2 regions of the Rhodoferax sp. GW821-FHT09E07 genome follow, and region 1 is predicted to be linked to the other one. Evidence: predicted binding sites of a transcription regulator. Region 1 holds the regulator's gene; the other holds the start of a gene.
What was found. Region 1 encodes HrcA, which represses chaperone genes, less so after heat shock. Its sites were predicted from a motif close to TTAGCACTCNNNNNNNNNGAGTGCTAA; they were not measured.
Positions count from the first base shown of each region.

Region 2: a site for HrcA is predicted at 4,093-4,119, ahead of rpoH (RNA polymerase sigma factor RpoH). Genes of this name have one in related genera too.

Region 1 is NZ_JBWKOP010000008.1:241,367-248,047, forward strand. Features, by position in the region: gene AC07OE_RS17295 (AsmA family protein) at 1-1,558, opposite strand, end outside; gene AC07OE_RS17300 (hypothetical protein) at 1,718-2,053, opposite strand; tRNA gene AC07OE_RS17305 (tRNA-Ile) at 2,245-2,321, opposite strand; gene hrcA (heat-inducible transcriptional repressor HrcA) at 2,356-3,363, opposite strand; gene AC07OE_RS17315 (NAD kinase) at 3,403-4,299, shown strand; gene recN (DNA repair protein RecN) at 4,314-5,963, shown strand; gene rapZ (RNase adapter RapZ) at 5,963-6,681, shown strand, end outside.
Region 2 is NZ_JBWKOP010000005.1:363,574-370,254, reverse strand. Features, by position in the region: gene fusA (elongation factor G) at 336-2,342, shown strand; gene AC07OE_RS12275 (LysR family transcriptional regulator ArgP) at 2,393-3,292, opposite strand; gene AC07OE_RS12270 (LysE/ArgO family amino acid transporter) at 3,365-4,015, shown strand; gene rpoH (RNA polymerase sigma factor RpoH) at 4,151-5,092, shown strand; gene AC07OE_RS12260 (Bug family tripartite tricarboxylate transporter substrate binding protein) at 5,191-6,183, shown strand; gene AC07OE_RS12255 (Crp/Fnr family transcriptional regulator) at 6,200-6,681, opposite strand, start outside.

The sequences.
Region 1 (6,681 bases):
TGCCGCCCAGCGCCTTCTTCATGGCCGTCACCGTGCTGCCCTGGGTGGTGATGTCCAGCGCCACATTGCCCTTGCCTTCCAACAGGTCCTTGGCCACCAGGTCTTTCATCAGCGGGTTGATGCTCACGCCCACCAGGGCTTGCTTGATGGCCACGGCATTGCCGTTGGCGTTGACCGACAGGCTGCCGCTGGTGCTGCCCTCGTACAGGTTCAGCGACAGGGGCGCCACCTCCAGCTTGCCACCGGCCAGCGCCAGCTTGGCGTTGATCTTCTCCAGCTTCAGGTTGGACACCTGCAGCGCACCGATGCGAATATTGCCATTCACCGTGTGGCCCTTGAGCGCGCTCAGGTCGATGGGCGCCTCTTTGGCCGCGGCGGCCTCTTTGGCGGGTGCCATCGTGAGGGCGGGCTTGGGAGGCAGGTATTTGTCCACGTTGAGCTTGTCCACATCCAGGTCAAACGCCAGCACCAGCGGCGCAAACTTGGCCACCTTCACGCTGGTGGCGATCTTGGATTCGTCAAACTGCGTGGCCAGCTCCAGCGCGGCGGTTTGCTGCAGCGCGTCCACCTTCAGGCTGCCGTTGATGGGCAGGGTCACACTCTTCATGGGCATGCTGGGGTGGGCCAGGTCCAGGCTGCCGGTCAGCTTGGCCAGCGCCACGCTTTGCCCCGCCACATTCACCGCCACGGGCGAGCTCAGTTGCCCCTTCACCACCGCGTCGCCCGCCTTGGCATCCAGGCTCAACGCCAAGCTGGCCACCTTCAGCGCGTCGGCATTGCCCTCCACGCCGTTCAGCACCAGGTTCACCGTCGCATTGCGGTCCGCGCCCTGCAGCGTGGCCGTCAACGTGATGGCCTCGCCGCCCGATTTCTCGGGCGACAGGCTCAGCTTGGGCGCGTCCAGCGTCAGCGCAAAGGCGTCGGTGCCGCTCTGGCCCTTGGCCGACAGGCTGAGCTTGTCCAACGCGGCCGTCTTTGCGCCCGTGTCGGCCAGCACATGGCCGGTAGACAGGCTCAGGTTCGACAACGCAGTGGTGGTGCCCGCCTTCTCGTCGCGCCAGGTGAGCTGGGCGTTGGCAATGCGAATGCTGGAAATATCCACCTGCAGGGGCTCCGCCGGCTTGGTGGGTTCTGCGGGCTTGCCTGCCTCGGCTGCGGTGGGCTGGCCCAGCAGGTCGGCAATGTTCAGCGTGCCGTCCTTCTTCTTCACCAGCGTGAGTTTCAGGCCCTCGATGTCCAGCGCGCGCACCTGCACCTGCTTGCTCAGCAGCGGCATCAGCGCCACCGAAATGCGGGCCGATTGCAGCGCGGCAAATTCGTCTTTGCTCGCGTGCTCGGACAAAGTCACACCGTCGAGCTGAATGCCTACGTTGGGCCAGACGGAGAGCTTGGGCTGGCCCGCAATCACCAGCGTACGCTGCTTTTGTTCCAGCACCGTGCGGCTGATTTCGGCCTTGATCTTGTCGCCGTCAAACAGGGCGTAGAGCACACCCACGGCCAACACCAGTAAACCCAACAGCGCCGCCACGCCGATACCCAACAAACGAAGCATTTTCATGAAAGTCCCTGATCCAAGTTAAACCGGAAAAGTCCATTCTAGAGGCGGGGATACGTCGGGTAGATGAGCGACGTGAATGGTTTAACTGATCGCAAACTTGTGCAACCGGTCTCAATCTAGGTCTGAAATTTTCACAAAAGTGGAGGAAGTAGACGAGGCTTACTTGCAATAAAAGGGCTCTTCTCTGTTCAACACAAGTTCACCACCAAATGAGTACTCGAATTTCTTGAAGCCAACATAGCCACCCATTTCATTCTTTGCGTTGTATTCGCCGCACAGCGCACCTTTATTCAGGGTCACATTCCGATATTGGACACTGGACGGATCTTTGAGCCGCATTTCTAAGACGCGTTTACCGTCTGCCATCAACTTATTGTTTACTGCAGCTTCACTCTCAGCAAGGATTTGCTCATAGCTCTTATCTTCCACTATTGATGTCTTCTCGGTACATGCACAAAGAATTGATGCAGAGAGAAGCATTAAAAACAATCTCATGAAGCTTCCATTATTTAAAGAAGTAAGAAGTCCGGTTTTTCGCTCTCGCAGACTTGCTATACACCGAGGAAGTCTTGATCAACCAGCACAGGAAGAAAGAGATGCGTTGCCAATCAACCCACTCACAAAATTAGGTCATACAACAATAGAAAGTCCCACCATCTTGTGGATGGTGGGACTTTGATTTTTAATGGTAGGCCGTGACAGACTTGAACTGTCGACCAAAGGATTATGAGTCCTCTGCTCTAACCAACTGAGCTAACGGCCCCACCGAACCGCGGATTGTACCGGGCCGCACAGGCCTATTTGTGGTGGCTCAGCGCGTTGCTGACCAGCTTGGACGTGATGTCCACGATCTGGATCATGCGGTCGTAAGCCATGCGCGTAGGGCCGATGACGCCCAGCGTGCCGACCACTTTGCCGTCCACCTCGTACGGGCTGCTGACGATGGACAGGTCTTCAAACGGCACCACCTGGCTCTCGCCGCCAATGAAGATGCGCACCCCTTCGGCCTGGCCAGTCACGTCCAGCAGGCGCATGAGCTGGGCCTTTTGCTCAAACAGGTCAAACGCGCGGCGCAGGTGGCCCATGTCGCTGGAAAAGTCGGACACCGACAGCAGGTTGCGTTCGCCCGAGATCACCACTTCGTCCTGCTGCGATTCGTGGATGGCTTCGGAGCTGGCGTGCACGGCGGCCTGCATCAGCGTGGCGATCTCACCCCGCAGGCTGTCCACCTCGTTTTGCAGGCGCTTGCGCACCTCTTCGATCTCCAGCCCGGCGTAGTGCGTGTTCAAAAAGTTGGCGCCCTCCACCAGTTGGCTTTGGGCGTAGTCCACCTCGGTGTAGATGACGCGGTTTTGTACGTCGCCATCGGGCGACACGATGATGACCAGCAGACGCTTTTCAGACAGGCGCAAAAACTCGATGTGGCGGAACGCCGAGGTGCGGCGCGGCGAGATGACCACGCCCACAAACTGCGACAGGTTGGACAGCAGGTTGGCCGCGTTAGAGATGACGCGCTGTGGCTGGTCCGGCGCCAGGCTGGGCGGCTGGAACTGGCCGGGCTGCACGGTGAGCATGGTGTCCACAAACAGGCGGTAGCCGCGTGCGGTGGGAATGCGCCCGGCGGAGGTGTGGGGGCTGACGATGAGGCCCAGCTCTTCCAGGTCCGACATGACGTTGCGGATGGTGGCGGGCGAAAGTTCCAGGCCAGAGGCCTTGGACAAGGTGCGGCTGCCCACGGGCTGTCCATCAGCGATGTAGCGCTCTACCAGCGCTTTCAACAACAACTTGGAACGATCATCGAGCATCGGTCCATTCTAGTGATCTATTTAGTGTCTAATTTGCGGATGTTGTCCAAATTCCGACAGGTCGCTCTCATTGGCAAGTACCAATCTACGGGGGCCCGCGCCGTCGGCGCCTCATCGCGCGAGTCGCTGGACGAGATAGCCCATTTCCTGATGGACCAGGGCTGCGAGATCGTCATCGAGGCCAACACCGCCGCCAACACCGAGCTGACCGGCTACACCACCAAGGACGTGGCCGGCATTGGCGCCAGCTGCGACCTGGCGCTGGTGGTGGGCGGAGACGGCACCATGCTGGGCATAGGCCGCCAGCTGGCGCAGTACAAGGTGCCGCTGATCGGCATCAACCAGGGCCGCCTGGGTTTCATCACCGACATCCGCTTCGAGCAGTACAAGGCCACCCTGCTACCTATGCTGGCCGGCCACTACGAGATGGACGACCGCAGCCTGATGCACGGCCGCGTGATGCGCGACGGGCACTGCGTGTTCTCGGCGCTGGCCATGAACGATGTGGTGGTGAACCGCGGCGCCACCTCGGGCATGGTGGAGCTGCGGGTGGAGGTGGACGGCAACTTTGTGTCCAATCAGCGGGCCGACGGCCTGATCATCGCCACTCCCACGGGCTCCACCGCCTATTCCATGTCGGCCGGTGGGCCGCTGCTGCACCCATCCATCCCCGGCTGGGTGATGGTGCCGATTGCCCCCCATACATTGTCAAACCGGCCGCTAGCCCTCCCCAACACTGCGCGGATAGCTATCGAAATAGTAGCGGGACGCGATGCCAGCGCCAACTTTGACATGCAGAGTCTGGCCAGCCTGATGCACGGCGACCGCATTGAGGTGACGCTGTCGGAGCACCGGGTGCGCTTCTTGCACCCCAAGGGCTGGACCTACTTTGACACCCTGCGCCAAAAAATGCATTGGAATGAAGGCGTGGCCTGAAGGCACGTGGAGATATGGCACTCAAGCGGATTGTTCTGAGAGACTTTGTGATCGTCAGCGAACTGGAGCTGGACCTGGAGTCCGGCTTCTCGGTGCTGACCGGTGAAACCGGCGCGGGCAAGTCCATCCTCATCGACGCGCTGCAGCTGGTCACCGGCGCACGGGCCGACACCGGCGTGATCCGCGAGGGCGCGGCGCGCACCGATGTGTCCGCCGAATTCGACACCGCCCCCGGCGTGCAGGCCCTGCTAGACGACGCCGGCTTTGAAGGCGGCGACACCCTGCTGTTGCGCCGCACGGTGGACACCCAGGGCAAGAGCCGCGCCTGGGTCAACGGCAGCCCCGCCACCGCCCAGCAGCTGCGCGCCATTGGCGAGCAGCTGCTGGACATCCACGGCCAGCACGCCTGGCAAAGCCTGACCCGGCCCGAGGCCGTGCGCGGCCTGCTGGACGCCTATGCCAAGGTGAACACCGCCACGCTGACACAACTGTGGGTCGCCTGGCGCCACACCCAGGCCGCACTGGCCCAGGCCACCGAGGCCCAAGACTCCCTGCAGCGCGAACGCGAACGCCTGGCCTGGCAAATTGGCGAGGTCGACAAGCTGGCACCCCAGCCCCACGAGTGGGACGAGCTCAACGCCAGCCACAGCCGCCTGTCCAACGGCCAGGCCCTGCTGGACGCGGCCGAAGGCGCCGTGAACCTGCTGGAAGACGACGACAGCAACGCCCTGCGCCCGCTGCACGCTGCACTGCAGCTGCTGCAAGCCCAGGCGCACCTGGAGGCCGAGTTCAAAGACCCCGTGGAAGCACTCACATCCAGCATCGCCCAGGTGGAAGACGCGGTGCACACCCTGCGCAGCTACGCCCGCCGCACCGAGCTAGACCCCGACCGCCTGGCCGAGCTGGACCAGCGCATGTCGCTCTGGGTGAGCCTGGCGCGCCGCTACAAGCGCCCGCCCGAAGAACTGGCCGAGGTGCTGGCCGCGTGGAAGACCGAGATGGCGGCGCTGGACGCCGCTGCCGACCTGGATGGCCTGCAGGCCGCCGAGCGCAAGGCCCAGGCCGCCTACCTGGCCGAGGCCAAAACCATTTCCAAACAACGCGCCAAGGCCGCACCGCTGCTGGCCCAGAGCATCACCCAGGCCATGCAGGGCCTGGGCATGCAGGGTGGCCGCTTTGAAGTAGCGCTGGAGCCACTGGCCCAGCCGCAGCAGAGCGGGCTGGAAGACGTACAGTTTCTGGCCGCAGGCCATGCCGGCAGCACGCCGCGGCCTGTGGGCAAGGTGGCGTCGGGCGGCGAACTCTCGCGCATGGCGCTGGCCATTGCTGTCACCACCAGCCAGCTGGGCACCGCGCAAACGCTGATCTTCGACGAGGTGGATTCGGGTGTGGGCGGCGCCGTGGCCGAGACCGTGGGTCGCCTCATGCAGCAGCTGGGTACCGACCGGCAGGTGCTGGCCGTGACCCACCTGCCGCAGGTGGCAGCCTGCGCCGACCACCACCTGGTCGTCTCCAAAACCCTGCAGGGCAAGGCCACGCTCAGCACCGTGGCCGCTGTGCACAGCGAACAGCGTGTGGGCGAAATTGCGCGCATGCTGGGCGGCGAAAAACTCTCCAGCACCACCCTGGCCCACGCCAAGGAAATGCTGCAAGCGGGGCTGTGATGGAGATTGTGCTGATCACCGGCATGTCCGGCTCGGGCAAATCGGTGGCGCTGAACGCGCTGGAAGACGCCGGCTTTTACTGTGTGGACAACCTGCCGCCCGAGCTGCTGCTGCCCTTTGTAGAGCTGGAACAAAAACACCAGGCCCATCAGGTTGCCATTGCCATGGATGTGCGCAGCGCAACCTCCCTGCCCCTGGTGCCACAACAGCTCGCCGCCGTGCGTGCGCTGGGCGTGGGGGTCAAGTCGCTATTTTTGGACGCCACCACCGACACGCTGGTGCGCCGCTATTCTGAGACGCGGCGCAAACACCCACTGTCACGCGTGGACGCCACGGTGGACGAGCGCCGAGCGCTGGTGGACGCGATTGAACTGGAGCGCGAGCTGCTGGCCGATCTGCGCGAGCAAGCCCACGTGATCGACTCCAGCATCATCCGCGCCGCCCAGCTGCAGGGCTATGTGAAAGAGCTGATTGCCGCACCGGGCGGACAGCTCACGCTGGTGTTCGAATCCTTTGCCTTCAAGCGCGGCGTGCCGACGGATGCAGACTACATGTTTGATGTGCGCATGCTGCCCAATCCGCACTACGACCCCGCACTCAAGCACCTGACCGGGCGCGACCAACCGGTGATCGATTTCCTGAAAACCCAGAACGATGTGGACCGCATGCTGGGCCACGTCAGCCAGTTTCTGGAAAGCTGGCTGGACGCCCTGGTGCG
Region 2 (6,681 bases), on a different contig from region 1:
ATCAAAGATTTGATCCTCACCTAGCCTTACCGCTCTGTCGGCAAGGCTATACGTCTTGCCGGTCTTTGACCCCAAACCCCGGCAGTTTTTCTGTGCGGGGTTTTTTGTTTTTTGGGAGTATTTCCTATGCGTACCTTTGACAAGCTGATTGCCACAATTCATTCACACCAGTGGATGGTGGGCTTGCGCTCGTCCATTGGTGCCCCCGCCTCAGCGCAAGACTTGAGCCCCTAGTTCGGGGTTTTCTCAATGGGCAGATTGCCAAAGCAATCGCCCCAGAAAACCCTGGTTCGCACACACAACGACCAGGGTTTTTGTCTTTTAGGAATACAACTATGACCAAGCGACAACTTCGCAACATCGGCATCATTGCGCACGTGGATGCCGGCAAGACCACCGTCAGCGAACGGATCCTCTATGTCACGGGTGCCATCCACCGCACCGGTGAAGTCCATCTGGGCACTACCACGATGGACTACGACCCGCAGGAACGCGCACGCGGCATCACCATCAACAGCGCGGCGACCACGGTGGCGTGGCGCGCGCACCAGATCAACCTGATCGACACACCGGGCCACATCGACTTCAACATCGAAGTGAACCGCTCTTTGCGGGTGCTCGACGGAGCGGTTGTGGTGTTTGATGGCGTTGCCGGCGTGGAGCCGCAGACGGAAACCAACTGGCGCCTGGCCGACCAATATGGTGTGCCGCGCATTGCCCTGATCAACAAGCTGGACCGCACCGGTGCGGACTTCGCGCGGGTCGTGGCAATGATGGCGGATCGCCTGGGCGCCAAGCCTCTGGTCATGCAACTGCCTTTGGGGCATGAGGCCGAGTTTGAAGGCGTGATTGACCTGGTCAGCATGCAAGCGCTGCGTTGGCCGCGCAATGCGCACGGCCAGCCCGAGCTGACGCGCGGTGCCATACCCGAGCACATGGTGTTAGCCGCACAGGCGGCGCACGACGCTCTGGTAGACACTGCGGTGGAGCAAGACGACACGGTACTGGCCGCGTATTTGAATGGCCAAGACGTGTCAGAGGCGCAGCTGCGCGCGTGTATCCGCCTGGGAACCTTGAAGCAGGCGTTTGTGCCGGTGTTTGCAGGCTCCGCGCTGAAGAACAAGGGTGTTGAGCCTCTGCTGGATGCCGTAGTGGACTACCTGCCGGCACCGGAGGACCGCGCGCAGGCGCTGGGTGACGGTGACGGCTTTGCTGCGCTGGTGTTCAAAGTGGTCCATGACGAACATGGGGCACTGAGCTACTTGCGTGTGTACCGTGGGCAGGCGCAGGCCGGCAGCATGGTGCTCAACAGCAGCACTGGTCATAAGGAACGCCTGTCGCGCGTGGTGCAAATGCATGCCAACCAGCGTGAAGAGCTGACGCACGCCACGGCCGGCGACATTGTGGCTGTGGCCGGGCTCAAGGCGAGCAAGACGGGGCACACCCTGTGTGATCCAGAGCAGCCGTTGGTGCTGGAGGAAATTCACGCACCCGAGCCCGTCATCACGATGGCGGTGGAGCCCCTGGCCCGCGAGGACCAGGCCAGCTTTTCCAAGGGACTGCACACCTTGGTGGACGAAGACCCCAGTTTGCGTCTGGGCCAAGACAACGAGTCTGGGCAAACCCTGCTGTCAGGCGTGGGCGAGCTGCAGCTGGAAGTCACGCTGGAGAAGCTGCGCAGCCGCTTTGGCGTATCGGTGCATACAGGGCAACCGCAGGTCGCCCTGCGTGAAACGGTGACCCGGCAAGCCCAAGTGCGCTATGTGCACAAGAAGCAGTCAGGTGGACCTGGCCAGTTTGCGGAGGTGGCGCTGCGTCTCGAACCTTTGCCACGTGGCGAAGGCCTGCACTTTGCGAGTGAAATCGCCGGAGGAGCAATCCCCCGAGAGTTCATTCCCAGCGTGGAGGATGGGGTTCGGCGCGCGGCGCGCGCAGGCGTACTGGCGGGCTACCCGGTGGTGGATGTGCGGGTGGTTCTGGAAGACGGCAGTTTCCATGACCGTGACTCGTCCACACTGGCCTTCGAGTTGGCGGGCAGTGCGGCCTTTGCGCAAGCGCAAAAGGCGGCGGGGTCCGTCATGCTGGAGCCGGTGATGGCAGTGCAGGTCACTACGCCGCTGGACTATGTGGGCGACTGTATTGGCGACCTGAACCGCCGGCGGGCCCTGGTGCGCCAGCAGGAACAGCTGGGCAATGCGGCAGTCATCCACGCGATGGTGCCGCTGCAAAACCTGTTTGGCTACATCGGCAGCTTGCGCGCCTTGACTTCGGGGCGGGCCAGCTACTCAATGCAGTTTGACCACTATGCAGAAGCGCCCAGGGCGCTAGCTGCCGCGGCCTAAGGCTATGGGTGAAGGGCGAATCCGTTGGATTCGCCCTTTGTTCTTGCCTCTCAGCCCTGCTGCAACAGCGCTGTAGTCGCGGCTGCCAGAACTTTACGGGTCAATCCGTCGAGCAACGACGACGTCGCACGGGCCTGCTGCCAGTACAGCGGAACGTCCATGGCACTGTTGGGAACCAGTTCAACCAGTGTCCCGTCCTTGAGGTGTTCATGGACCAAGGCTTCGGGGTGCAGGCCCCAACCCATACCGGCAACGGACGCGGCGACGAAGGCATGCGATGAAGGCAAGGTGTGCCGCGGCAACTCCACATCCTGGTGACAAAAGCGCTGCACCCAGCGCGACTGCAATTCGTCTTTGGAATTGAACAAGAGACTGGGGGCCAGCGACAAACTTGGTGCGCCAACCCCTGTGGCGAAATATCGCGCCACAAACCCCGGGCTGGCGGCTGCCACATACCGCATGGAGCCCAATGACCGCACATTGCAGCCCGAGGAGGGGCGTGCAGTGCCGGTGACTGCGGCCAGTACCGCGCCCGTGCGCATCCATTCTGCGGTGTGGTCCTGGTCATCGACTGCGACCTCCACAAGCACAGGCGCATCGGCCGCAAAGGCGGTCAATACGGGGGCAAACCAGGTTGCGAGGCTGTCGGCATTCACGGCAATGGGCAAAGGTACGCGCGCACCGCCCTCTTGCTCCAGCGTGGGCAGCTCGCCATGCAACTCGTGCTCCAGCAAACGTACGCGGTCCACATGCTGGCACAGCCGCCGCCCCGTTTCCGTGGCGCGGCAAGGCTGCTCCCGGATCACCAGTGCGCAACCTACGCGCTCTTCCAGCAAGCGGATGCGCTGCGAGACCGCGGAAGGCGTGACATGCAGGGCGTGGGCGGCACGCTCAAAGCTGCCTTCGCGCACCACGGCGGCCAGCGCCGCCAACGAGGCATAGTCGAGCATAGGTTAGAAATTCTTAATTAAATGAAGCAAAGATAGTTTGCCTTCATTTCGGTGTAGCGGCAAGCTTGCGGCATGACGAATCTGCCCTACACCCTTGCAAATGTTTTGCCTGTGTTTATTCAAGGCCTGGGCCTGAGCCTGGGACTCATCGTGGCCATAGGCGCCCAAAACGCCTTTGTGCTCCGGCAAGGTCTGCGCCGTGAACATGTGGGAGCGGTCGTGCTGTTTTGTGCCTTGGCGGATGCCCTTCTCATCACCGCGGGGGTGATGGGTATGGCGCAGGCGCTGGGAGAACGCCCGGACGTCGCACGTGCGTTGGCACTGGCGGGAGCCGTATTTTTGGGCACCTATGGATGGCAAGCCTTGCGACGTGCGCAACACGCCAGCCAGTTGCGCGCGGCGGAAACAGGGGCCCTATTGAGTCTGGCCGGCGCCATGGCTCAGGCCGCAGCATTCACACTGCTCAACCCCCATGTGTACCTGGACACCGTACTGCTGGTGGGCAGTATTGGCGCACAGCAGTCCATAGCGCTGCGCCCCTGGTTTATCGCGGGCGCCAGCCTTGCCAGCCTGTTCTGGTTCGGCCTGCTGGGGTTTGGGGCACGTTGGCTGGCGCCCTGGTTTGCGCGGCCCAAAGCCTGGCAAATACTGGATGGACTGATTGGGTTAACCATGTGGACCATTGCTCTTTTGCTGGTGCGGCAGGTGTGGGCCGGACTCTAGTACCGGCGCAAGCGCACGCAGCACCAAAACTTTACAAAAAAACATCCTTTTTCTATCCAGGACATTGAACCAAGCAATTAGCACTCAACTCCTACGAGTGCTAATATTTGGCCTACGAACACAAGGAGGTTCTGAATGTCCGCTTTGCTTGCTACCCCCCAAACCGCTGTGGCCGTGGCCAATCCGTGGTCGCTGGTACCGCCGCTGGGGAATCTGGACGCCTATATTTCCGCCGCCAACCGCCTGCCCATGCTCACGCTGGAAGAAGAGCAGGAGTTTGCGCGCAAGTTCAAAAATGATAACGACCTTGAAGCTGCCGGTAAGTTAGTGCTCTCTCACTTGCGTCTGGTGGTGTCCGTATCCCGCCAATACCTCGGTTATGGCCTGCCCCACGGCGACCTGATCCAGGAAGGCAATGTGGGCCTGATGAAGGCGGTCAAGCGCTTTGACCCCGACCAGGGCGTGCGCCTGGTGAGCTACGCGCTGCACTGGATCAAGGCCGAGATCCACGAATACATCCTGAAGAACTGGCGCATGGTCAAAGTGGCCACCACGAAGGCCCAGCGCAAGCTGTTCTTCAATCTGCGGTCCATGAAGCAGCGCTTCAAGAGCGACGACGCGGCTGCTGACCTGGGCACGCACCGCGACACCATGAACCCCGAGCAGATCGACGCGATGGCGCGTGAGCTGAACGTGAAGCCCGAAGAAGTCATCGAGATGGAAACCCGGCTATCGGGCGGCGATGTGCTGCTGGACCCCTCTCCGTCTGACGACGGCGAAGACGCGTTTGGCCCCATCGCCTACCTGACCGACACCAACCACGAACCTGTGGCCATGATCGAAGCGCGCCAGCGCGACGTGCTGGCCACCGATGGCATTGCCACTGCGCTGAACAGTCTGGACGAACGCAGCCGCCGCATCGTCGAAGAGCGCTGGCTCAAGGTCAATGATGACAATTCCGGTGGCATGACATTGCATGACCTGGCGGCCGAATACGGTGTCAGCGCCGAGCGCATCCGCCAGATTGAAGTGGCCGCCATGAAGAAAATGAAGGCTGCGCTGGCCGAATACGCCTGAGCACACCGGCGCGACACCCCTGTGTCACGCGCTTGGTAGACAATGCCCCCTGCCGGCTTAGGCCACAGGGGGCATTTTTCCGACTGGAGACTTTTTTCATGCGACGCAACGCCGCCAAGATTGCTACACTTTTAGTAGCTGCCTGCGCAATATCGACGGGGGCTATAGCCCAAAACAACACAGATACCAACGCGCCGTGGCCGAACCGGCCGCTGCGCATCATCGTGGGCTTTCCCGGTGGCTCATCACCTGACCTGACCGCCCGTGCCTTTGCCGATCCGCTGTCCAAGGCGCTGGGCCAGCCGGTGATTGTGGAAAACAAAGTGGGGGCGGCCGGCAACATTGCCGCCGACTACGTGGCCAAGGCCACGGACGACCACACCATCGGTTTGATGATCAACGGCAACATGACGATTGCCAAGCTGCTGAACCCCAAGCTGCCCTATGACCCGCTCAAGGACCTGCAGCCGATCAGCCTCATCGGCGTTTCGCCGCTGGTGTTGGTGGCGCCCCTGAATGCGCCAGGGAATAACGCCGCCGAGTTTCTGGCCGCGGCACGCAAGTCTGGCGACAAATGGAACTATGGCACGCCCGGCGTGGGCACGGTTGGCCACCTTGGCATGGAGCTGCTCAAGACCAAGGCAAAAATAGCCCCCCTGCACGTGCCATACGCTGGCTACCCACAGGTGGCGACGGCTCTGATCGCAGGTGACCTGCAGCTCAGCCTGCTGCCACCGGCGTTGGCGAATGCCCAAATCAAGGCCGGCAAGCTCAAGGCCATTGGCGTCACCGCGAGTGTGCGCAGCCCATTGGCGCCCGAGATCCCAAGCCTCTCAGAGGCCGGGGTGAAAGATTTCAACTTGGAGATCTGGAATGCGGTGGCCGCGCCCCTGCATCTGCCCAAGCGCGAAGCGGTGCGGCTAGCCAGCCTTTTCAGCGAGATTGCCCGCTCGCCGGAAATGCGGCAGAAGCTGTTTCAGCAGGGCTGGACGGTGCTGGGTACCTCGGCCGAAGGCTTGAGCAACCGCGTAAAAGGCGACACCGCCGTGCTCGGCAGCATCATCACCAGCCAAAAAATCTCGGTCGATTGACACCTCAGCCGCCGTTTCAGGCTGCCAAGGGCATGGGCAAGAGGCGGCGGTACTCTTTTTGGGCCGCGGCATAACACTCGCAGGCCTGGTGCTCCAGGCGGTGGCGGTCCAGCACCACAATATGGCCCCGGTGGTAGCGGATCAGCCCAGCCTCTTGCAGCTTGTGGGCGGCGATGGTAATGCCCTCACGCCGCACCCCCAGCAGGCTGGCCGCCAACTCGTGGGTCATTTCCATTTCGTCGGAATACGAACGGTCCAAGCCCAGCAACAAGCGTCGGCAGAGTTGCTGGTCGATCGAGTGGTAGCGGTTGCACACCGCCGTTTGGGCCACTTGCCCCAGCACTGCCTGGGCGTAGCGCAGCATGAGCTTGGCGATGGCCCCCGAGCGCTCCACCTCACTTTTGAAAAACGCGGCACTGAGCCGTAGGGCCCGGCCCGCGCTCTGCACCACCGCTTCGCTCGGCGCGGAACCGCCCCCCAGCAGCAGGGACACCCCCA